DNA from 4 places in the Pseudoalteromonas sp. SR41-8 genome. Region 3 is predicted to be linked to each of the others. Evidence: predicted binding sites of a transcription regulator. Region 3 holds the regulator's gene; each other region holds the start of a gene.
The links. The regulator sigma-54, encoded in region 3, starts transcription at its own class of promoters, with help from an activator protein. The targets are predictions, from matches to a motif close to GTTGGCACGNNNNTNGNNT.

Region 1 (5,758 bases), on a different contig from region 3:
CTTCATCGCTAATATCAAGGCCTAAAACACGCTCTGCGTATTGTAAGATTTTACCGCGCTTAGTGTCTTTTTGCTCCGCCATCATGCGCGGTAGTACAATTGCCAAGGTTTGTGCGTGATCAAGACCATAAACCGCTGTCATCTCATGGCCTAACATATGCGTTGACCAATCTTGTGGCACACCAGCACCAATTAAACCATTCAATGCCATGGTTGCTGACCACATAATGTTAGCGCGTACTTGGTAATTATCTGGCTCACTGAACGCTTTCGGTCCTTCTTCAAGTAAGGTCATTAAAATACCTTCAGCGAAACGATCTTGAAGTTTTGCACCTACATCATAGGTCAAGTATTGTTCCATGGTATGTACAAACGCATCAACAATACCGTTTGCCACTTGACGTTTTGGTAATGAGTAAGTCACCGCAGGGTCGAGTACTGCAAATTGTGGCTGTACTAATGGACTCGCAAAAGGCAGTTTATCGTGGCTATCAAGGTTTGAAACCACACTAAAAGAATTTGATTCAGAACCCGTTGCTGGCAAAGTCAATACAACACCTAATGCTATTGCTGATTTTACCTCACCGCCTTTAGCTAGAATATCCCATGGCTCGCCGTCATAATTAGCTGCTGCGGCAATAAATTTACTACCATCAATTACCGAACCACCGCCTACAGCAAGAATATAATCAACTTGCTTTTCTTTAACCAAAGCAACGGCTTTCATACATGTTTGGTAACTTGGGTTAGGTTCAATACCGGCAAATTCAAACCAAGTGTGTTCGCTTAACGCCGCAGCCACCTGATCATAAATACCATTACTTTTAATACTGCCACCGCCATAAGTAACAAGTACCTTTGCGTCTGCCGGGATCTCATTTTTGATTAAGGCAATTTGCTGTTCGCCAAAATGAATCTTGGTTGGGTTTGCAAAACTGAAATTTAACATGCTTGCTCCATTGCTTTGAGGTGCTCATTATTTAGTGTGAGCTAAAATTTGCTGACCACCTAATTGTAGGGATTTAAGCATTAATTTAAAGACTAAGCTCAGAGAATCACTTTTGCACAGCTGCAACAATAGATGGTATAAACTATAATTACTTAATATTTGAGAACTAAATTATGTGGCATGGCCTTGATGAATTTTTACATGTGGTTGAACATGGCAGCTTTACCAAAGCAGCCAAAGTCATGGAAGTATCAACTTCCCATATAAGCCGCCAAGTACAGCAACTTGAAAACCGCTTAGGCTCATTGCTATTTCAACGTACCACCCGAAAAATAAGCCTCACCGATGCCGGCCGCGAATATGCCGTAAAGCTCAAAGCAATTAAACAAGAGCTAATTGATGCTAATAATCAACTGCAAGGTGAGCAACGTAAACCCAAAGGGGTCATTAGAATTTCTGGTGCTGGTGAATTTGTTGCATGTCATGTAGCACCTAAAATTGTTGAGTTTGTAAAACGCTACCCTGAGGTCGAAGTAGATATGGACTTCAACAATCGTAATGTCGACTTAGTTGAAGAAGGTTTTGATTTAGCGATCCGTTTTGGCCGCATGCAAGACTCTAACTTAATTGCACGACCACTTAGCCCGCGAATCATGACTCTCGTTGCCAGTCCAGAATATTTAGCACATCACCCAACCCCAACTACGCCTCAACAATTAACCGCTCATAATTGCTTAATTGCCATGGGGAAACGTTGGCGATTTAATTTTGCCGGCGATATTAAAGAGGTAAAAGTTGCCGGCAACTGGCGCAGTAACCATCCGCGCGCACTATTATCTGCGACATTAGCAGGCTTAGGCATTGCCCATTTAGCCACTGATATTGTTGATAAGTATATTGAAAACGGGCAACTAATTACCTTACTTGATGAGTTTCAGGTAACAGACAATGCCTCTTGGTTAGTGTATCCACGTAAAGATTTAATGCCATACAGAGTGCGATTATTGATTGAACATTTACTCAAAAGCTTTAATCATGCAAGTTAAAATAAAATGGTCTATGCAATGTGATGATAATTTAAGCTGTATGTCTATCACAACTCAGGATAGAATTTAACAAACAACAATAACTAGAGAGCAACATGAACGACTTCTATCAACTTTCAGCCAGCAATTTGCAAGGCCAAAGCATTGATTTTTCAGATTTCGCAGGCAAAGTTGTGTTAATTGTCAACACTGCCAGTAAATGTGGCTTCACTCCACAGTACGAAGGTTTACAACAATTACATGCAAAATACGCTGATCAAGGGTTAGTAATTATTGGTTTTCCGTGCAATCAATTCGGCAAACAAGAGCCTGGCGGCGCAAAAGAAATAGCGCAAGGTTGTTTAATTAACTACGGTGTTGATTTTGTGATGATGAGTAAAATTGATGTTAATGGCGAAAACGCCCACCCCGTATTCAGGCATTTAAAATCAGCATTACCTGGATTTTTAACCCGCAAAATAAAATGGAATTTTACTAAGTTTTTAGTTGGCCGTGACGGCGAGGCAATTAAACGCTTTGCACCATTTACCAAACCGCAGCAAATCGAAGGTGCTATTATCAAAGCCCTTAAAAGCAGTAATATCTAAACTCTAAAAGCAATAAAGAGGCAAATTGCCTCTTTATTTAAATTATCTCTTAGTCGTTTAAATACTCATCTAAGTCATCATCGCCCAAGTTTTTACGCAAGCGTTTTTGCTCAAGGTAGTCTTCCAACTTTTTCTTAACCTTTTGCTTATTCTTGTCGTGTTGATTACGCCCGACCATTTCGTACTCGTCTTCAACAAAATCGTCATCTAGCGCATCGTAACTAAATGTCTTACCCACAACCCACTCCATAAAGTGTTTGAGACCAATTAAGGATTTTTATCACTATCATTGGTAAATTAAAAATGTTCAGCACTATTTCACCGTATGAAAAAGCACCAAAATAAAGCCATAACGCGATTCTAAAATAGTGTTATGTCGATATTGTGAATAAATAGCGCTAAATTTGAGTTCTGGAAAGTGAGAGTTTTTTATCGAAACGATAAGTATATTTTATGTATCAATGTAAATTAGTCAAAATGACTAAAAAATGGCTTTTTTATAACATCCTAATACAATTTAAAAATAGTAAAAAACAATTAACCCTTTGTTTTTATTTACTAATAATTATTGGCACTAAACTTGATATGTATTAAATACGTTAAATGCGTACTGGTCATAATCAACAAATTAGCAGGAAATAAAAATGAAAAAATTACTATTAATAAGTTCTTTATTCATTGCCACAGGGGCAATGGCACACAATGACAATGAGACGAATATTTCTTTTAGCGGCGACACATGTGACGTTGAATTTAAAAATGATGTGCGTATTAAGCCAAATGAATTAGAAATTTTTACAGCTGATAACCACACTATGACTTTTATAAATAGTGGCGAGTTAATGATTGATGGCCAAACTTTGACACTCAACAGTCAACAACACCAAGCTATCAGTAATTATTCAGACAGTCTGCGTAGCCAATTACCAGAAGTCGCGAACATTGCTCTTGAAGGCGTTAAAATTGCCGGGGTCGCCATTGAAGAAGTCGCCAATGCATTTAATATCGATGGCCTAGATAGCATTAATGAATTAATGGCTGATATTCAGGTAGAAGTACAAAACACCTTTTACCAACAAGGCGCTTTTGTAATGGGCCAACAAAGCTTTAGCCAATTTGGCGAAAACTTTGAAAGCCAATTTGATGAGCAAATAGAAAGCGCTGTACAAGCTGCGATGATGCAATCGATGGGTAGTATTTTAATGGCTGTAGGTTCAGAACTAATGGGCTCTGGTGGCGATATGCAAGCCTTTGAACAACGCATGGAAAATATGGGAGCTGAAATTGAAGCCAAAGTTGAGCAACAAGCTAACCAACTTGAAAAACGCGCTGATGCACTGTGCGGTAATTTTTCAACCATTGCTGATCAAGAGCAACAATTAGTTAAACTAGTTCCAGAATTGAAAGACTACCAATTATTTAGTTATAAACAAAATAACTAACTTGAACTCAGGTTCTAAACGCTAAAAGTTTGATATCCCTTTAGCAGCACTCTTTTTTAAAGGTGCTGCTTTTTTATGCCATGCTATTTCTTCGCTAAATGCACTAACTCACCTAGCTTTATAATAGCTTGTTCAATTTTTTCACCCCATGGCAAACCATAACTTAATCGAATACAACTGCGATATTTATTAGTGGCTGAAAAAATATAGCCAGGAGTAATGCTAATGCCACTTTCTAATGCCAGTTGAAATAGTTTTACACTATCGTAAGCCGCACCTAAATCAATCCAGATCACACATCCGCCTTGCGGATCGCTGATCCTAGCGGTACTCGGAAAGGCCTGTTGTAAACACCAGATCATTCGTTCTTTATTAGAACGTAGACGCTGTCGCAGTAGTTTTATATTACGATCATAATCACCACTAACTATAAATTCATATAACGTCCATTGATTGATCAATGAAGTAGAACAACTCAATGCACGCTTATAGCGACGCGCTTTGGCAGCAAACTTTCCGGCAATCAACCAGCCAACACGATAACTCGGCGCCGCAGTTTTAGAAAACGATGCACAGGTTAATACCAACCCTTTTGTTGAGTAAGCCTGAGCGGGTGTACCGCGCTGCGGGGTAAAATGTAAATCACCATACACATCATCTTCAATTAGCACCACATCTTGAGATTCCAATAACTCTACTAATTGTTTACGCTTATGATCAGGCATAAAACTACCCACAGGATTATTGATCGAAGTAGAGAACACACAGGCTTTAATATCGTGATCATGTAAAGCCTGGCTCAGATCATCAAGCCAGATCCCATCATCAGGACACAGCGGGATCTCGAGCGCCTTGAGGCCCAGGCTTTCGATCAATTCAATGATACCAAAATAACAAGGTGACTCGATCGCCACCACATCACCTACTTTAGTGACACATTTTAGCGCGATCGCCAGTGCTTCTTGAGCACCGTTGGTGATCACAAGTTCTTGCGAGTCAACACCAATGCCAAAATCTAAATAACGATGGATTAACTGCTTTTTCAATGGTGCAAAACCATCCATCGCACCATAATTTATGGCGCGACTGCCGGCAATCGACATAACCCGGCGCATCGTACGACTTAGCATTTTATCAGTTGGAGCGGCAGCAACAGGATTAGCAATGCCAAACGGTACGACATCGGCTTGATGAATTGCATCATACACTTGCTCAATTAATACCTGCATGTTGACCGAAACTGGCTCACGATTGAGTTTAACCCGCTTTGGCCGCGCTAACTGGGTATGTGCCGTTTTTAAAAAATAGCCTGACTTTTCTCGTGCTTCAACCAAACCTTGTGCCTCAAGTGATTGGTAAGCCAATTTCACCGTCGGAATACTGACATTCAGCTTAGTGGCCATTTTACGTAATGAGGGGAGTTTTTCGCCTGGTAATAGTGTCCCCTGCTCACTCAGCTCACGCACCAGCTGCATTACTTGCTGATATAAAAAGTCATGGTTGGTTTTGCTGATCACCAGCGACATAGTAGACACCTTAAAGCCGTACAATCTGTATAGGTTGCATTTATAGTTTTCTGTGTATGTTAAGTATACAGAAGTATCTTAAAATAAACACTTAATCGACATAATGGACCAAGGCCATGAAAAGTATCGTGCTTTATGCACTAACCGTTTTAATTTGGGGCTCTACCTGGCTCGCAATCGAATTTCAACTTGGCGATATCGCCGTTGA
Region 2 (5,758 bases), on a different contig from region 3:
CTTGTTATAATTTGTATTGTTTTACATTGAGTCTGCTTTCAGACTATGTGAAAACGTGGTGGATGAAAAGCTTAATATTGATAGATAGCATGGAGATCACAAATAACATAGCCATTAAAAATATTAAACGTCAGTTCATCAAACTAATGGCGAGGCCAAAATCAGTTCAATATTCATTTATAGTTGCTTGTTGTGTAATTATTGTGCAATTGTGTTTTTGTTGGCTTGCAATTTTTACGTTTACTGTACTAGTAAAAATTTATTATGGTAACTTGCAGCTACTATACGTTTGTCTTATATCCAGAATCTATATATATGTGAATATGGTATTTTAATAGCTTCTGATTTCAAATAAACACTTAATTGTAATTGGCAGTATAATTACAGTTTTTATAAGCTCTCGATGTATCAATACCATGGAGCTTTACATTGTTACACGTGAGGAAAAATGAGTAATCTAAGTCTGAAAAACAAGCTGTTGCTATTAGCTATTTTGCCGCTCACGCTGCTTTTAATTAGTTTAATGGCCAGCTCATATTATTTAGAGTATCAAAATCAGCAGCAAAATTTTGTATCGTTTAAAACAAAATTAATTGCTGACAAAGAAAGTTTATTAGCAACTGAGGTTGAGATAGGCCGCCAAATAATTAATTACGAACTAGCCAAGGGGACTAAAGAAGATGCAAAAAATGCATTGCGAGATCTCACTTTTGGCAAAGATGGTTACTTTTTTATCTATGATACAAAAGGCGTTAGTATTTTCCATGCTCTATTGGGTGATGCAATTGAAGGGCAAAATAAAATAGCCATGACCGATCCCAATGGTAAAAAAATAATTGTTGGATTACTTGAGCAAGCAAGACAAGGTGGCGGTGCTTTTTATTATGATTTTCAAAAGCCTAATACAACGGGGTTAGTTGAAAAAATGGGTTATGCAGCGATGGTTCCTGGTACAGATTGGATGCTAGGAACGGGCGCTTATATGGATGATATCGAAGCTGAGCTAACAAAGTACCAAGCAACAATACAAGCTCATATGAATGAAAAAGTAACGACCCTGTTATTAATTGCATTATTTTGGGTGATGTTGACGGTGTTTTTTGCCTTAATTGCGGCAAACAATATGGTAAAGCCTATCCAAAATATGGTGCAAAACTTAGATGATATAGCAAAAGGCGAAGGTGATCTGACTAAGCGCTTAGAAGTGCATAGTAATGATGAAATTGGTCAATTGGGTAATTCATTTAATGTGTTTGTTAGTAAACTACATAGCATTATCACCAATGTGGCAGATGTAACTCGTGATGTAAAAGATTCATCAAATGATATCAATACACAAACACAGTTAATTGAAAATCAGTTAGTAAACCATAATCATGAAACTGAGCTGGTAGCAACGGCGATCACCGAAATGTCAGCAACATCTCAGGAAGTCGCGCAAAATACCACACAAGTGGCGGTATCAACCCAGTCAGCCACGCAAGATGTTGCCAATGCTCAAAAATGTGTAGATGTTTCTTTAGAAGAAGTTTCAAATTTAATGAGTGAGATTAATCAAGCTGCTGAACAGGTTAATTCATTAAGTGAACAATCTAAAAAAATTAACAGTGTATTAAGTGTTATCGGTGGCATTGCTGAGCAAACTAACTTATTGGCCCTTAATGCGGCTATTGAAGCTGCAAGGGCTGGCGAGCAAGGCCGTGGTTTTGCGGTTGTAGCTGATGAAGTGAGAAGTTTAGCCAGTCGTACACAAGAGAGCACGTTAGAGATTAATGAAATGCTTAATGAGTTACATACGCTAGTCACAGCAGCGGTAAAGGCAATGTTGGCAAGCCAGCAAAGCTGCAATCGCTCAGTTGAGTCATCTCGCGCAATTTCTGAAAGTTTAGGGGCGGTAACCAGCTCGGTTACCACAATTAACGATATGAGCACGCAAATAGCTACAGCTGCCACAGAGCAAAGTAGTGTAACTGAGGAAATTAACCGTAACGTTTTTGCGATTCAAGAAATCGTTAATGAGCTAACACGTTCAATTAAAACAACCTCATCAGTTAGTCATCACTTAGCTGGTCGAGGGGAGAGTTTAGGCAATTTAGTAGGTCAGTTTAAGATCTAATATAAACAAAAAGTGGCGATATTATTGTTGATCAGTAATAAATAAAGATCAGGCTTTAAATAGCCCGATCTTTGACTTTAAATATAAATTAGTCAGTTTAAACTGAACACAAAACCGCTAGATTAGCTGCTGAGTTTGCCCGTTGACGACTCTAAGTGTGCACGCACAAACCATTGAAACTGTTCTAAATCGGCAAGTTGGCTAATTAGCATATCCTCAGATACCGGATCGAGCTCTGATAGCTTGCCAATCGCACTTCGGTGATCGCCATTAATCCCATTATATACTTTATCAAGCGCAACTAAGTGATCTTTTACCAAGCCCTTACCAATTGAGTAATCTTGCCATGAACGACGATCAACTATCGATTTTGGAGTACCAACTGGAACTCCGCCCAACGTAGCGATTCGCTCGGCGATGGTGTCGGTCATTGCTCTGATCACTTCAACCTGAGGGTCGAGCATTTCATGCACGCCAATAAAATTTGGGCCAACTACATTCCAATGAATATGTTTTAGAGTCAATTGTAAATCGATCAGTGCGACCATGCGGTTATCAAGTGTAGCAATGGTATTTTTTGCAGATTCTTCATTCATACCTGGGGCAGTAAATTCAGCGATTTTGTTTGTTTCGTTATTGTTACTCATTATTCCTCCTGATTTATAAGGAATGTTCACAGCGTCTAATAAAGTCTATGAACATGCGTTAGTTTATATAAAGCAATGGTTGTGCCGATAAAAATTATTTTTTAAGTTGCTGATATTTAATGTTTTGTATTTTTTTCAAAGGAGGGGGATGAAAGCTTTCTTTGATATGCCATGAAAAATATGCACTTTTTTGTAAAATCTGCAAAACAAAAGGTGCTGTTACGTGTTAGCGAATTGCTTACTATTAATAATAACTGAGATGCAGGAGTGTATTGTCATTGTTGATTAATCATCACTTACATATACTCAACTCATCTTGTTATTAAAGGAGAAGTGCATGTTGAGATTTTTTTCTATCGAGCAGGGGGTGATCAAAGAGTTAGAGCCTTCATCCGATACCTCTCTTGAAGTATCAATCAGAAATGCACACTGGATTGACACAATCAACCCAACGGAAGATGAGCGAAATACGCTCGCAAAAACGCTCAATATAACTTTTCCTGAGTCAGGGGATGTGCAAGAGATTGAAGCTTCATCGCGATGTTTTATCGACAATGAAGGCTTGCATGTGCATGCATTGTTTATGTCGCCCAATGAAGGACGTTTTAATACGGTAACAGTTGCCTGTTTACTACAGGATAACTGTTTGCTGACCATTCGCGATGACGAGCTGGCTGACTTTCGATTGTTACGCTTAAGAGCACGTAAAGGTCAAGTAATGTGTGATACGCCAAAACAGTTATTGGTTACATTATTCGATCAAAAAGTCGAAAACCATGCTGATATGCTCGAGGATATGCATCATCAGTTAGAGAAGCTCAGTGCATATGTACTAGAAGAAGATGACTCTGATCTAGAAGAAGCGGTCAGTCGTATCGCGCGTTTAGAGGATGCGAATGGGAAAGTGCGTTTGTGTTTAATGGATACGCGGCGCAATATTTCGTTTTTAATACGTCGTTTAGGTGTACAAAATGAGGATCGCGAATCACTACGAGAAATTGTACTTGATATAGATACGCTAATGTCTCACTGTACCTTTTTGTTTGATAAGGTGAACTTTTTGATGGATTCAACACAAGGTTTTATTAACATTGAACAAAATCAAATTATCAAAACCTTCTCTATTGCTTCGGTGGTTTTTTTACCACCTACCGTAGTAGCCAGTGTATATGGGATGAACTTTAATATAATGCCTGAGCTGCAATGGGAATGGGGTTACCCATTTGCAATTGGCATTATGTTGCTATCGGGCTTTGCCCCTTATTTATTTTTTAAACACAAAGGCTGGCTGTAGTGTGTGCCAATGACTACTTGGCATACACTATTATACGAGTTTATATTCATTTTATACGGATAGCGGTCTTATTATCACCTTGCATTAAGATAATAAAGCAGCCGCTAGGCGCACAAAGTCGGACGAGGTAAGTATACCCACGAGTTTATTTTTTTCAGTGATCACAGGCATGCAACCATGGCGGTTATCAACAAAAAACCGAGCAACATCTTGCAGTGGTTGGGTTGCTAGTACAGTGGCAAAATCGGTTGCCATAATAGTGTGTATTTTCGTTTGTTTTTCCTTTCGTTCAAGTGCGCTAGGACTGTAATTAGCCATAATATTCATCACTTGGGCAATCATGATTTTTTGTGTCAACATACCCACTAGTTCGCCATTGTTATCAATTACCGGAATATGGCGGATATTTTTTTCCTTCATTAGATTATGTGCGTCGTGTAGGGTGTTTTCTGCACTTACGGCAAATGGATCTGATGTCATTAAATCTGCAACTGTTTGGCTCATTTTGGCTCCCGTGAAATCACTAACTAGAACTTTGGTTAAAAGGTTTACTAAAATAGCTACTGGAGATAGATGGATTATCCAGAGCTCATATTATTAATCATTCTAGCCTTATTTTTTCTTATTGCACTTTATCAAGATCAAGGCTTTGGTTTTTTGTATAGGAATAGTTTTTAGCTTGGTCATCAGCTGGTTTAGATTAATAGCCAATGGAGATATATTTACTCTCCGAAGCTCAGATTATTTATCTTTATGCGAAAAATTATCCCTTAGTGTACCAACCCAGTTTGAAAATTTATGTATCGCCGAGTTGCCTTTGCCCAGTAGCTCATGCATTTCTGCTTCAAAATGGGTTTGTTCTTTACTACTTGGCTCTGGTAATGGCGGTAAAATATGAGCAAAGTAGGTTTTATCAAGCAGGCGGTGTAATAACCGCTCGCCAATAAAGGGCTTGCCGCTGTTGAGCGCTCTAGCTCCTTTAATTAGGTTACGAATATCATATTGGGTTGGGCTAATGTCGGGCACTTGTTTAGGGATATTAAGTAACTTATATACCCCAATACGTGCTGTACGAATAGAGGCTTCCATCGTGAATATAATATCGTTGTGGGTTTCAACAAATTGACCAATCAAACCTAAGTTTGTACAACCTTCAGGAACTGAGGTGGGTCTGTCACCAGCTGCACGAGTCATAAATTGAGCTGTGATATAAGGCATTAGCGCTGTACGTATCTTGGTATTGGCAATGATTTCATCAAGCTGCTGTTCAATGCCCAAATGGTAGCAAAGCTCCGTAATTATTTCTTCACCGCTACATTGTGGCATTGTTTTAACGATACGATTACCTTGTTTGTCCATTAATAAACCATAGACCCAAAGTACTAACGTATCATCGGGTTGATCTGGAAAATGAGGTTGGCGGTTACACGTTACACTCAATAGCCAGTTAGAGTCTGTAAAAGTAATAATGCCGCCAGTTACCGTGCGACCAGAGTAAGGATCGTTTACTGATAATGTTTTTAGCTTATCTATAAGTGGGGATGGCTTGCAAGTCAGTGTGGCTGACTCCCACATAGACTTATCAATATCGCCATAAAATTTTTCGGGTTTACCAAAAACAGCTGATTTCTTCGCGAGGTTTTTCCATAAATTCCACCCGCTATTTTCGCCGGGATCATGTTTTTCACAGTTCAGTTCGGG
Region 3 (5,758 bases):
GGGTGCTAGAAATAGAGCGCCAAGCACTGCTTGATATAACCCAATATCTAGACGAAAACTTTAATCAAGCTTGCCAATTGATGTATCAATGTCACGGAAGGATCATAGTAGTCGGTATGGGGAAATCTGGGCATATTGGTAATAAAATTGCTGCAACACTGGCAAGCACTGGCACGCCTGCGTTTTTTGTCCATCCGGGTGAAGCAAGTCATGGTGATTTAGGGATGATCACTCGTGATGACGTGGTTATGCTTATTTCTAACTCAGGCGAAACCAGCGAAGTACTGAATATTATTCCGGTTATTAAACGTATTGGCGCAAAAATGATCGCCATGACAGGTAACCCTGAATCATCAATGGCAAATTGGGCTGATGCTCATGTATGCATCAAAGTAAGTCAAGAGGCCTGCCCATTAGGACTCGCCCCGACTGCGAGCACGACTGCAACGCTTGCGATGGGTGATGCAATAGCCGTTGCTCTGTTAGAAACCCGAGGCTTTACTGCCGATGACTTTGCGCTATCGCATCCTGGGGGAAGCTTAGGCAAACGTTTACTATTGTGTTTAAAAGATATTATGCACAGTGGCCCAGCAACGCCTATGATCAATGACAAGCAATGTATCAAAGATGCATTAATCGAAATGTCGGCCAAGGGCTTAGGTATGACGGCCATTGTTGATGACACAGGGCAACTTGCGGGGCTTTTTACTGACGGTGATTTACGCCGAATTTTAGAGCAACGAATAGATATTCATAGCACTTTGATAAGCACTGTCATGACCCGCTCTTGCACTACAGCAACCGCGGATATGCTTGCCGCCGAGGCACTCAATATTATGGAGAATAAGCGTATCAATGGCTTAATTGTAGTTGATGATAAACACCACCCTATTGGTGCTCTTAATATGCAAGATTTGCTCAAAGCAGGAGTTTTATAATGCAGTTTGCTGACTTATATCAGCCACTTTCAGATGATGCGAGCGAGCGAGCACAAAAAATCAAACTCCTGATCTGTGATATCGATGGGGTGTTTTCAGATGGCCGCATTTATCTTGGCAATCAAGGTGAAGAACTCAAAGCGTTTAATACTAAAGATGGTTTTGGTATCAAAGCACTGATCAATAGCGGTTTTGAAGTTGCCGTGATCACCGGTCGTCATTCACAGATAGTTCAGCAACGGATGACTAGCCTGACAGTACCGCATATTTACCAAGGTCAAGAAAACAAGTTGCAAGCTTATCAACAGCTCAAAGATAAATTGCAGTTAACCGATGAACAAATCGCTTACATAGGCGATGACGGACCTGACTTGCCGGTAATGGAATTAGTTGGTTTTGCGGTGGCAGTAAATGATGCTCACCCTTTGATCAAGCGAGTTTCACATTATACAACCATGCTCCCTGGTGGTTTTGGAGCGGTGCGTGAACTCACTGATTTATTAATGCTCGAAAATGGTAAATCATTAACTAGCGAAGGCACAAGCTCATGAATAGTGCGCGTTTAATATTATGCGTATTATTTGTCGGCTGTATGGTATGGCTGTGGTATCCGTATTTTTATCAAAGCACTGCCATAACACAAAACCAAGAAGATATAATAGCAAAACCTGATTATACTGCGGTGGCATTAAAACAAACCGCGTTTGATGAACAAGGTAAAATTAGCCACAAAGTAACAGCTGCAAAAATGGAACTTTACCAACAGTTAGGGTTTACTTACTTTGAACAACCTATTTTTACACTCTATAATCAACAGCAAACGTGGCAAATTAATGCCGATGAAGCCACCCTATATGAAAATCATCAATTAATTTTAGAAGGTAATGTGGTTGCTAAAAACCTGACCAATAATGCCATGATTGAACATATAAACGCAGATAATATTCAGGTTGATATTGAACTACAAACCATGAGTTCAGAACAACCAGTTGAATTAATCGGACCAAATTTAAAGATCACTGGGCGCGGCCTCCATGCCGACTTAAAAGCCGAAGTGGTAGAACTAATTAACCATACGCGAACCATATATTATGACCAATAAATTTGCTCACTTGCTTGTGATACCAAGCTTATTCATTGCCTTTGCAAGCTTTGCTGAAAATACGGCACCACCTGCGGATCAAGTCTCTATCAGTGCTGAAAAGCAGCTTGCCCAACTGAAAGATAATATCGGTATTTTTGAAAAAAATGTTGAAATCATTCATGGTAACCGCCGTATCAAAGCGGATCGACTTGAAGTCCATAAGCGCGAAGATTTAGGCAATAACAAACAATTGCTTGTTGCAACTGGTAACCCTGCTTACTTTGAAGAAAAACAAACTGATGGCACAATAATGAGCGCCAGTGCTGATGAAGTCCGTTACGATGTCGCCAAGCGCTATTTAACGTTAATTGGTAATGCACAAGTCACTCAAGCAGGTCAAAAAATTAATGCCAAAAGCATTACCTATGATATGGACCAACAGCTGATCAGTGCTGAAAAAGGCGCAAGCTCAAACGATCGCGTACACACTATTTTGGTACCTGTTGACAGTAAAAAAGACAAACCTAAAGGGCAGCCATGAGTATATTAAAAGCTGAATTTTTAGCAAAAAGCTATAAAGGTCGCCAAGTTGTAAAAAGCGTGGGTTTAGAAGTTAGCGCAGGCAGCATTGTTGGCTTACTGGGTCCTAATGGCGCAGGTAAAACCACCACTTTTTATATGATTGTGGGTTTAGTACCTAGCGACAAAGGTAAAATAAGTATTGATGATAATGACATCACTTTACTGCCAATGCACAGTCGCGCACGGTTAGGGATTGGCTACTTACCACAAGAATCATCCATCTTTCGTAAGTTAACTGTTTATCAAAACCTGATGGCTATTTTAGAAACTCGTAAAGAGCTGAATAAACAAGCCAGAGAAGAAGCACTAGACAGCTTACTTGATGAGTTTAGCATTCAACATATTCGCGACAGCCAAGGTATGGCATTATCTGGTGGTGAACGTCGTCGAGTTGAAATTGCACGCGCTTTAGCCGCAAATCCAAAATTTATCTTACTTGATGAGCCTTTTGCTGGCGTTGATCCTATTTCAGTGTTAGATATAAAGAAGATTATTGAACACCTTAAAAACCGTGGTATTGGCGTACTTATTACCGACCACAATGTACGAGAAACCCTTGATGTTTGTGAAAAAGCCTACATAGTTTCTCATGGGGAGTTAATTGCATCAGGTACCCCTGAGCATGTACTTGCCGACCAAACAGTCCGCGATGTTTACCTGGGCGAGCAATTTAGGCTATAAAGCCACGCTCGGCTAAGTATCTGCTAGACTTAACGATGATAACAATAAAAGGATTGTTAGAGATACATGAGGCAATCACTCCAGCTGCGCATGGGCCAGCAACTTACAATGACACCACAGCTGCAACAAGCAATTCGCTTATTGCAACTCAGTACATTGGATCTCCAGCAAGAAATTCAAGAAGCACTCGACAGCAATCCATTGTTAGAGCTAGAAGAGCATGAATATTCAGACGACACGGCTGGTAAAAACGAACAAAAACAAGACAACGATGACTTAACTGTTAGTGCATCAGCAGACGACAAGCCCAGCGAATATGAACAAGAAAGTAGCGAAGCATTAAGTAAAGAGACTTTAAGTGACGAAATGGCTATGGACGTCACCTGGGACGAATACATGAGTGCTGCGCCAAATACGTCATCCGGCCCAATGCCTGAAGATGAGTCAATTTATCAAGGTGCTTCAACTGAAACCCTGCACGAATATCTGATGTGGCAATTACAGCTCACACCTTTTAGTCCAACCGATGAAGCTATTGCCATTGCGATTGTTGAAGCTGTTGACGATTCAGGTATTTTAACCTTGAGCTGCGAAGACATCGCAGAGAGCTTAAATCAAGGTAATAACGAAGAAGAAATCGAACTAGACGAAGTGCAAGCAGTGTTAAAACGCATTCAGTTATTTGACCCTGTTGGTATTGCTGCGCGCAGCCTACAAGAATGTTTATGTATTCAATTAAATCAATTTGATCCTGCAACTCCTTGGATTAGCGAGACTAAAATGATTTTAACTGATCATATCGATTTATTAGCTAGTCGTGACTATCGCACTTTGATGAAAAAGACTAAGCTTAAAGAAGATGAGCTGAAAGAAGTAATGACATTGATCCACAGCCTTAATCCAAAGCCTGCGGATACTATAGTACGCGAAGAATCAGAGTATGTTATACCTGATGTTTCGGTGAAAAAAATTAAAGGTCGCTGGGTGGTTGAACTTAATCCAGACAGCATGCCAAAAATTAGAGTGAACAGCCAATATGCGGCAATGTCACGCTCAGTAAAATCAAGCACTGACAGCCAATTTATACGTTCGCATTTGCAAGAAGCTAAATGGTTTATTAAAAGCCTAGAAAGTCGTAACGAGACGTTACTCAAAGTAACTAACTGCATTGTAAAACAACAGCAGGGATTCTTTGAGCATGGCCCTGAAGCAATGCGACCTATGGTACTAAACGACGTTGCTGAAATGGTTGAGATGCACGAATCAACAATATCTCGCGTAACGACACAAAAGTACATGCATACCCCCCGTGGTATTTTTGAGTTAAAGTATTTTTTCTCAAGTCATGTAAGCACTGAGAACGGCGGCGAATGCTCTTCGACAGCTATTCGAGCATTGATCAGAAAATTGATCAGTGCAGAAAACTCAGCGAAACCATTGAGTGATAGTAAGATTGCAGATATATTGGCAGAGCAAGGTATCAAAGTAGCTAGACGGACTATTGCAAAATACCGCGAGTCGCTGGCTATTCCACCGTCAAATCAACGTAAAAGTTTGATTTAAGGCGTAAAATCACAAGAGGAAAATGCTTATGCAACTAAATTTAACTGGTCGTCACGTAGAAATTACTGATTCATTAAGAGACTATGTAAACAATAAGTTTGCCAAGCTTGAAAGGCATTTTGATCATATCAATAATGTCCATGTTATTCTTGATGTAGAAAAACTAAGCCAAAAAGCAGAGGCCACATTACATGTCAGTGGCGCTGAATTATTTGCCTCGACTGAGCACCAAGACATGTATGCAGCTATTGACGGACTAATCGATAAACTTGATCGTCAAGTAATTAAACACAAAGAGAAGCACGCTCGACACTAACACTATGAAATTAAGCTCACTTATTTGTCAGGACTGCAGTAAAGCTGCGGTCCTTTTTAATAGCAAAAAACGGATCATTGAATTTATAAGCCAATTGGCTCATGAACAGCTCCCTCAGCTATCACAACAAGAAATCCTCAACGCACTACTATCGAGAGAGAAACTAGGTAGTACCGGTATTGGTCGTGGTATTGCTATCCCTCATGGCCGTATGAGTGGTGTTGAAAACCCGCTAGCAATAATTTTAGTGAGTGAATCACCGGTTGATTTTGATGCGATTGATAATCGCCCAGTTGATATATTTGTAGCCCTCATCGTACCAGATGGTGACAGCCAACTTCATTTGAAGACGTTAGCCACAATTGCTGATAAACTCAATAACAAAGATTTTTGTAAACAACTACGTAGCGCAAAAACAGACCAAGATTTGTATCATGTAATTGCAGCTCAATCGTAGTCATACCAATTGTATTGAATTAGAGAGTAATTATTGCAACAGGAAAATAGCTCTAGAACAAGGTGGAAATTATGAGATATAGTTGTTCTATATAAATAATTTTAAACAAAGTTAGTGGGTTATTTAACAAGCAAGAA
Region 4 (5,758 bases), on a different contig from region 3:
AACAAGATGATGGCCATGAAGTATCGCTAAAAGATGGACGCTTAATTAAGTTAGAAATAACGGCATTAGCGCCAGAGCCAGGGCAATTAATCTTAATGACTGACTTAACCGAAACGCGTCGTCTACAAACACGCGTTGCACATATGCAGCGTTTAAGTGCATTGGGTAAAATGGTGGCATCTTTGGCACATCAAGTGCGAACACCACTGTCTGCTGCGATTTTGTATGCCGCTAATTTAGGTTCAAAGCGGTTACCCGAAAGCTCTCGAGGCAATTTTCATACTAAGTTAATGTCGCGTTTAAAAGATCTCGAAACCCAAGTAAACGATATGTTGTTGTTCGCAAAAAGTGGCGATCAGCAAGTTGTTGAACATGTTTCCATGCAGCAATTATTAACTGAAGTGAAAACTGGCGCTGATGCTATGGTCGCACTTAATAATAGTGAACTTCAGGTCAGTTTACCTGAGCCTGATATCGAGATAATGGGCAATAAAACTGCGCTTGCCAGTGCCATTCAAAACCTTATTCACAATAGTATTCAAGTCATTGGCAGTAATGCACTCGTTCAATTAAGTGCGCAGCGGGATGCGAGTGACCCCGAGCTAGTGTGTATTACTGTAAGTGATAATGGCCCTGGGGTCGATTTAAGCTTACTTGATAAATTATTTGAACCATTTTTTACTACCCGAAGCCAAGGCACAGGTTTAGGCTTAGCGGTGGTTAGTTCAGTCGCAAATGCACACCAAGGACGAGTTGAAGTAACGAACAATGCTCAAGGCGGAGCCTGCTTTAGTTTACTGTTACCTATTTGTACAAAGTCAACATCGGCGGAGGCAATATGAACAACACGATTTTAGTGGTTGAAGATGATGCAGGGCTTCGTGAAGCCTTGATTGATACGCTTGAAATGTCTGGAATAGATTGCGTTGCGGCTGACAGTGCCGAGCAAGCTATGGTGCTACTTAAAAAAGACAGCTTTTCGCTGGTCGTGAGCGATGTGCAAATGGGCGCGATGAGTGGTCTTGATTTACTGCGCAGCATTAATCTTAATTACCCTGATCTACCGGTTTTAATGATGACAGCGTATGCGACTATTGATGATGCTGTTGAGGCTATGCGGTTAGGGGCAATTGACTATATGGCCAAACCGTTTGCGCCCGAAGTGCTACTTAATATGGTAAGCCGCTATCTACCTGAGCCAGAAAAAGAAACTGACGGGCCGATTGTCGCTGATCCGAGTAGTATTCAGCTATTAGAACTTGCAAGTCGGGTTGCTAAATCGGATGCCAGTGTGATGGTGCTTGGTCCTAGTGGCTCAGGTAAAGAAGTACTCGCACGCTTTATCCATGATAAATCAGATCGCGCAGAGCAGCCATTCGTCGCAATAAACTGTGCTGCGATCCCTGAAAATATGCTCGAAGCTACATTATTTGGCTACGAGAAAGGCGCGTTTACTGGTGCGATTCAAGCTTGTCCGGGTAAATTTGAGCAAGCACAAGGTGGCACAATTTTACTTGATGAAATCACTGAGATGGATTTAGGCCTACAGGCTAAGTTACTACGCGTATTACAAGAACGCGAAGTTGAACGTTTAGGTGGTCGCAAAACTATTAAGCTGGATGTGCGTATTTTGGCTACCAGTAACCGTGATTTAAAAGAGGCTGTGGCTAAGCACCAGTTTAGAGAAGATTTATATTATCGATTAAATGTATTTCCGTTGATGTGGCGTCCACTTTGTCAACGTCCAGGCGATATTGTCGTGTTGGCAAAGCATTTAATTGAACGTCATCTCAATAAAAGCAAAGAGCCTATCGCTGTACTTAGCGAACCGGCAGAGAAAAAATTATTAGCTCATACTTGGCCAGGTAATGTGCGTGAACTGGATAATGTGATCCAGCGTGCGCTGATATTACGCCACGGTGATATGATTGACGAAAGTGCTATTTTTATTGAAAATTTAACCCAGACTCCTCTAACTGCGGCTTTATCAGCAAGTTTAGTGCCGGCTAATTCAGCACCAGAAAGCACTACTTCGGCGGTTACAAGTTCACCAACTAATGATGCTTATTATGATCTGCAAGCGCCAGCAATAAAAGCCACAGCACAACGCAATCAGCTGCGTGAAGAATTACCAAGCTTGGATTCGGGAAGTTACAAAGATGAACTTAAAGATAAAGAGCATAGAATTATTTTAGAAACCCTAAATCGTTGTCAAGGCAAGCGTAAAGATGTAGCTGAAACATTAGGGATCAGCCCACGAACATTACGTTATAAATTGGCTCAAATGCGTGATTTGGGGATCACCTTACCTGCTTAAGCCTCTATAATTTTTGTTTTCCTTCACTATTTAATTTACGCTCAGCCTTGCTGGGCGTAAACTTGTCAAAACTCTGACAACTAAAATAAATCTTAAGTTTCTGATATTTATTGGTTTATTAGTTGGCATGCTTTGTGCTTTATTAAGTTATTAGTAAACTGCATCGTCAGAGACAATTATGAAAATTCAAAACAGCGCATTATTTCAAGAAATGCAATCTATGGCTCTCGAAGCTGGTCGTAGTAATCAAGTAAACAAATTACCGACGCAGGCGCAGCCTACTTCGAGCGCCCAATTTGGCGATTTGTTAAGTGATGCACTCAATACAGTGAATGGCCTTCAAGCTGATGCGAAACAAAAAGTCGTAGCGGTTGAAATGGGCGATCGAAATGTGTCATTAGCGGATGCAATGATCGCATCACAAAAATCGTCAGTTGCCTTTGAAGCTACGGTGCAAGTTCGTAACAAACTTGTAGAAGCCTATAAAGAAATCATGAACATGCCTGTTTAACTAGGTAGTGGAGAATTATTGTGGCGCAATCTAATCAATCAACAGATCTTGCTTTGGCCGGCGGCGGTATCGACCAAACTGATAATGACGATCAACAAGAACAAAAGTCAGGCTATTTAAGTGCATTAAACGGCGTTGATGTATTGCGTCAGGTTACTCTAATTATTGCATTAGCGATTTGTTTAGCGATTGCTATTTTTGTGATTATTTGGGCACGTCAACCAGATATGCGTCCACTTGGAAAAATGCCAACGGAAGAGCTAATTCAAACGCTCGACTTTTTAGATGCACAAAAAATTGACTATCAACTTGATGGCAATGTGGTTTCTGTTCCTGAAAATGAATATCAAAATATTAAATTGTTAATGACCCGCGAAGGTATTGAGCAAGCGCCGAACTCGGGTACTGATATTATCATGCAAGATATGGGTTTTGGTGTTAGTCAGCGTTTAGAGCGTGAACGTTTAAAGCATGGTCGTGAACAACAACTAGCGCGTACGATTGAGGAACTACAAAATGTCACGCGTGCTAAAGTATTATTGGCAATACCGAAAGAAAATGTTTTTGCTCGTCGTGAGAAAAAACCATCCGCAACAGTGGTATTAACTTTAAAACGTGGTCGTATGCTCGGTAGTGAAGAAGTGGACGCCATTGTTGATATTATTGGTTCAGCAGTGCAAGGTTTAGAGCCGTCACGAGTAACTGTAACAGACCAAAATGGCCGATTACTTAATTCAGGATCGCAAAGTGCGTTAGCTGCTCGCTCACGCAAAGAATACGATATTGAACGTAAACGTGAACAAGAATATCTAGATAAAATAGATGGTATCTTAATGCCAGTTATTGGTATGGGTAACTACACTGCACAAGTCGATTTAAGTATGGACTTTAGTGCGATTGAAGAAACTCAAAAACGCTACAACCCTGATTTACCGGCGGTACGCAGTGAAACCACCTTTGAAGAAAACAACATCGGCGGGTTAGCTATCGGTATTCCTGGCGCGCTGACAAATCAGCCTCCAACAGATTCAAATATTCCTGAAATTGCCGGTCAAGGTGGTGCAGGCTCTGGTTCATCACCCAGTCGCACTCACAAAGAAGCGACACGTAACTATGAACTTGATACTACTATCTCCCACACACGTCAGCAAAGTGGTGTTATTCGTCGAATTAGTGTGTCTGTGGCAGTCGATTATGTGGCAAAAGTGGGTGAAAATGGTGAAACGACTATGGAGCCTCGCTCAGTTGAAGCACTGTCAAATATTCGTCGTTTACTGCAAGGTGGTGTGGGTTTTGACTTACAGCGTGGTGATGCATTAGAAGTAGTGACAGTACCGTTTGTACGTGAACCGATGGACTTAGCTATTGAAGTGCCACTGTGGGAACAAAACTGGTTTATGAAAGTTGTGCGTTTAGTGCTTGGCGCATTGGTTATTATAGTGCTAATCATGGCGGTGGTTAAACCTATGCTGAAACGCTTGATTTACCCAGATGATACCCTTGAAGAGTATGATGATGATGCGCTTAGTTCTGGTGTAGATATTGGTGATAACACCCTAGATATGCTAAATAAAGATTTTGATTCTGCTTCGGTTGGCTTCTCAAGTGATGGTACACTACAGTTACCAGACCTACATGGCGATGAAGACTTATTAAAAGCTGTTCGTGCCTTAGTAGCAAATGAGCCAGAACTCTCCTCACAAGTTGTGAAAGCGTGGTTAACTGAAGATGACTGATCAAGAACAAAAACAACTGCCAGCAGCGTTTGATGTTGATAAATTAGACGGTGTAGATAAAGCCGCAATTTTATTGCTAAGCTTATCCGAAGAAGATGCAGCGCAAATATTAAAGCACCTTGAACCTAAACAGGTGCAAAAAGTGGGTATGGCAATGGCGGCGATAGATGATCTATCGCAAGCCAAAATCAGTGCCGTGCACAATTTATTTATAGAACAAATACAAAGCTTTAGTACGATTGGCTTCCAATCAGAAGATTTTATCAAAAAAGCGCTTACTGCGGCACTTGGTGAAGATAAAGCGGCAAGCCTGATAGATCAAATTGTTATGGGATCTGGTGCCAAGGGTCTTGATTCACTGAAATGGATGGACTCAAAGCAGGTTGCCAATATTATTCGCAATGAGCATCCGCAAATACAAACTATCGTTTTATCGTATTTGGAGCCTGAGCAATCGGCCGAAATTTTAGCGCAGTTTCCTGAAAAAGTGCGCTTAGATTTAACCATGCGAATCGCCAACCTTGAAGAAGTTCAACCTGCGGCTTTACAAGAGTTGAACGAGATAATGGAAAAACAATTTGCCGGACAAGCTGGTGCGCAAGCTGCAAAAATGGGCGGCTTGAAAGCGGCGGCAGATATCATGAACTACCTCGATACTAATATTGAAGGTCAGTTGATGGATTCTATCCGTGAGCATGACGAAGAGATGTCGCAACAAATCCAAGATTTAATGTTCGTATTTGAAAACTTAATGGATGTTGATGATCGTGGTATTCAAGCTATCTTGCGAGAAGTCCAACAAGATGTACTGATGAAAGCCATCAAAGGTACTGATGATGCATTGAAAGAGAAAATCCTCGGCAATATGTCAAAACGGGCTGCAGAGATGCTTGCTGATGATTTAGAAGCAATGGCACCTGTGCGGATCAGCGAAGTTGAAGCCGCGCAAAAAGAGATCTTATCTACGGCACGTCGTCTCGCTGATTCAGGTGAAATTATGCTTGGTGGTGGTGGTGGTGAGGAGTTCTTGTAAACCATGAGCAAACCTACTCAATATCAAGGTCGTCCTTTACGAGCCAGTGAAGCAGTTGATGAGTTATTAGAAAACTGGCCAATTCCAGATGTTACGCAAGACACTCGAAAATTCGATGGTCGTTCAACGGCGTTTGGTACACCGCTGGCCGATTTATATCG

Region 1: a site for sigma-54 is predicted at 3,150-3,168, ahead of H5162_RS07105 (YggN family protein). Genes of this name have one in related genera too.
Region 2: a site for sigma-54 is predicted at 2,834-2,852, ahead of dps (DNA starvation/stationary phase protection protein Dps). Genes of this name have one in related genera too.
Region 4: a site for sigma-54 is predicted at 2,439-2,457, ahead of fliE (flagellar hook-basal body complex protein FliE). Genes of this name have one in related genera too.

What each region holds. Positions count from the first base shown of each region.
Region 1 is NZ_JACJEE010000007.1:136,636-142,393, reverse strand. Features, by position in the region: gene H5162_RS07125 (iron-containing alcohol dehydrogenase) at 1-949, opposite strand, end outside; gene H5162_RS07120 (LysR family transcriptional regulator) at 1,123-1,995, shown strand; gene H5162_RS07115 (glutathione peroxidase) at 2,091-2,582, shown strand; gene H5162_RS07110 (PA3496 family putative envelope integrity protein) at 2,632-2,820, opposite strand; gene H5162_RS07105 (YggN family protein) at 3,227-4,024, shown strand; gene H5162_RS07100 (PLP-dependent aminotransferase family protein) at 4,108-5,550, opposite strand; gene H5162_RS07095 (DMT family transporter) at 5,667-5,758, shown strand, end outside.
Region 2 is NZ_JACJEE010000005.1:126,096-131,853, reverse strand. Features, by position in the region: gene H5162_RS05485 (methyl-accepting chemotaxis protein) at 449-2,116, shown strand; gene dps (DNA starvation/stationary phase protection protein Dps) at 2,239-2,763, opposite strand; gene corA (magnesium/cobalt transporter CorA) at 3,101-4,057, shown strand; gene H5162_RS05470 (HPP family protein) at 4,142-4,561, opposite strand; gene H5162_RS05465 (oleate hydratase) at 4,799-5,758, opposite strand, start outside.
Region 3 is NZ_JACJEE010000033.1:11,649-17,406, forward strand. Features, by position in the region: gene H5162_RS17595 (KpsF/GutQ family sugar-phosphate isomerase) at 1-938, shown strand, start outside; gene kdsC (3-deoxy-manno-octulosonate-8-phosphatase KdsC) at 938-1,489, shown strand; gene lptC (LPS export ABC transporter periplasmic protein LptC) at 1,486-2,040, shown strand; gene lptA (lipopolysaccharide transport periplasmic protein LptA) at 2,030-2,563, shown strand; gene lptB (LPS export ABC transporter ATP-binding protein) at 2,560-3,285, shown strand; gene H5162_RS17620 (RNA polymerase factor sigma-54) at 3,352-4,848, shown strand; gene hpf (ribosome hibernation promoting factor) at 4,877-5,164, shown strand; gene ptsN (PTS IIA-like nitrogen regulatory protein PtsN) at 5,169-5,621, shown strand.
Region 4 is NZ_JACJEE010000010.1:112,102-117,859, reverse strand. Features, by position in the region: gene H5162_RS09045 (PAS domain-containing sensor histidine kinase) at 1-842, shown strand, start outside; gene H5162_RS09040 (sigma-54 dependent transcriptional regulator) at 839-2,317, shown strand; gene fliE (flagellar hook-basal body complex protein FliE) at 2,496-2,828, shown strand; gene fliF (flagellar basal-body MS-ring/collar protein FliF) at 2,849-4,564, shown strand; gene fliG (flagellar motor switch protein FliG) at 4,557-5,597, shown strand; gene fliH (flagellar assembly protein FliH) at 5,601-5,758, shown strand, end outside.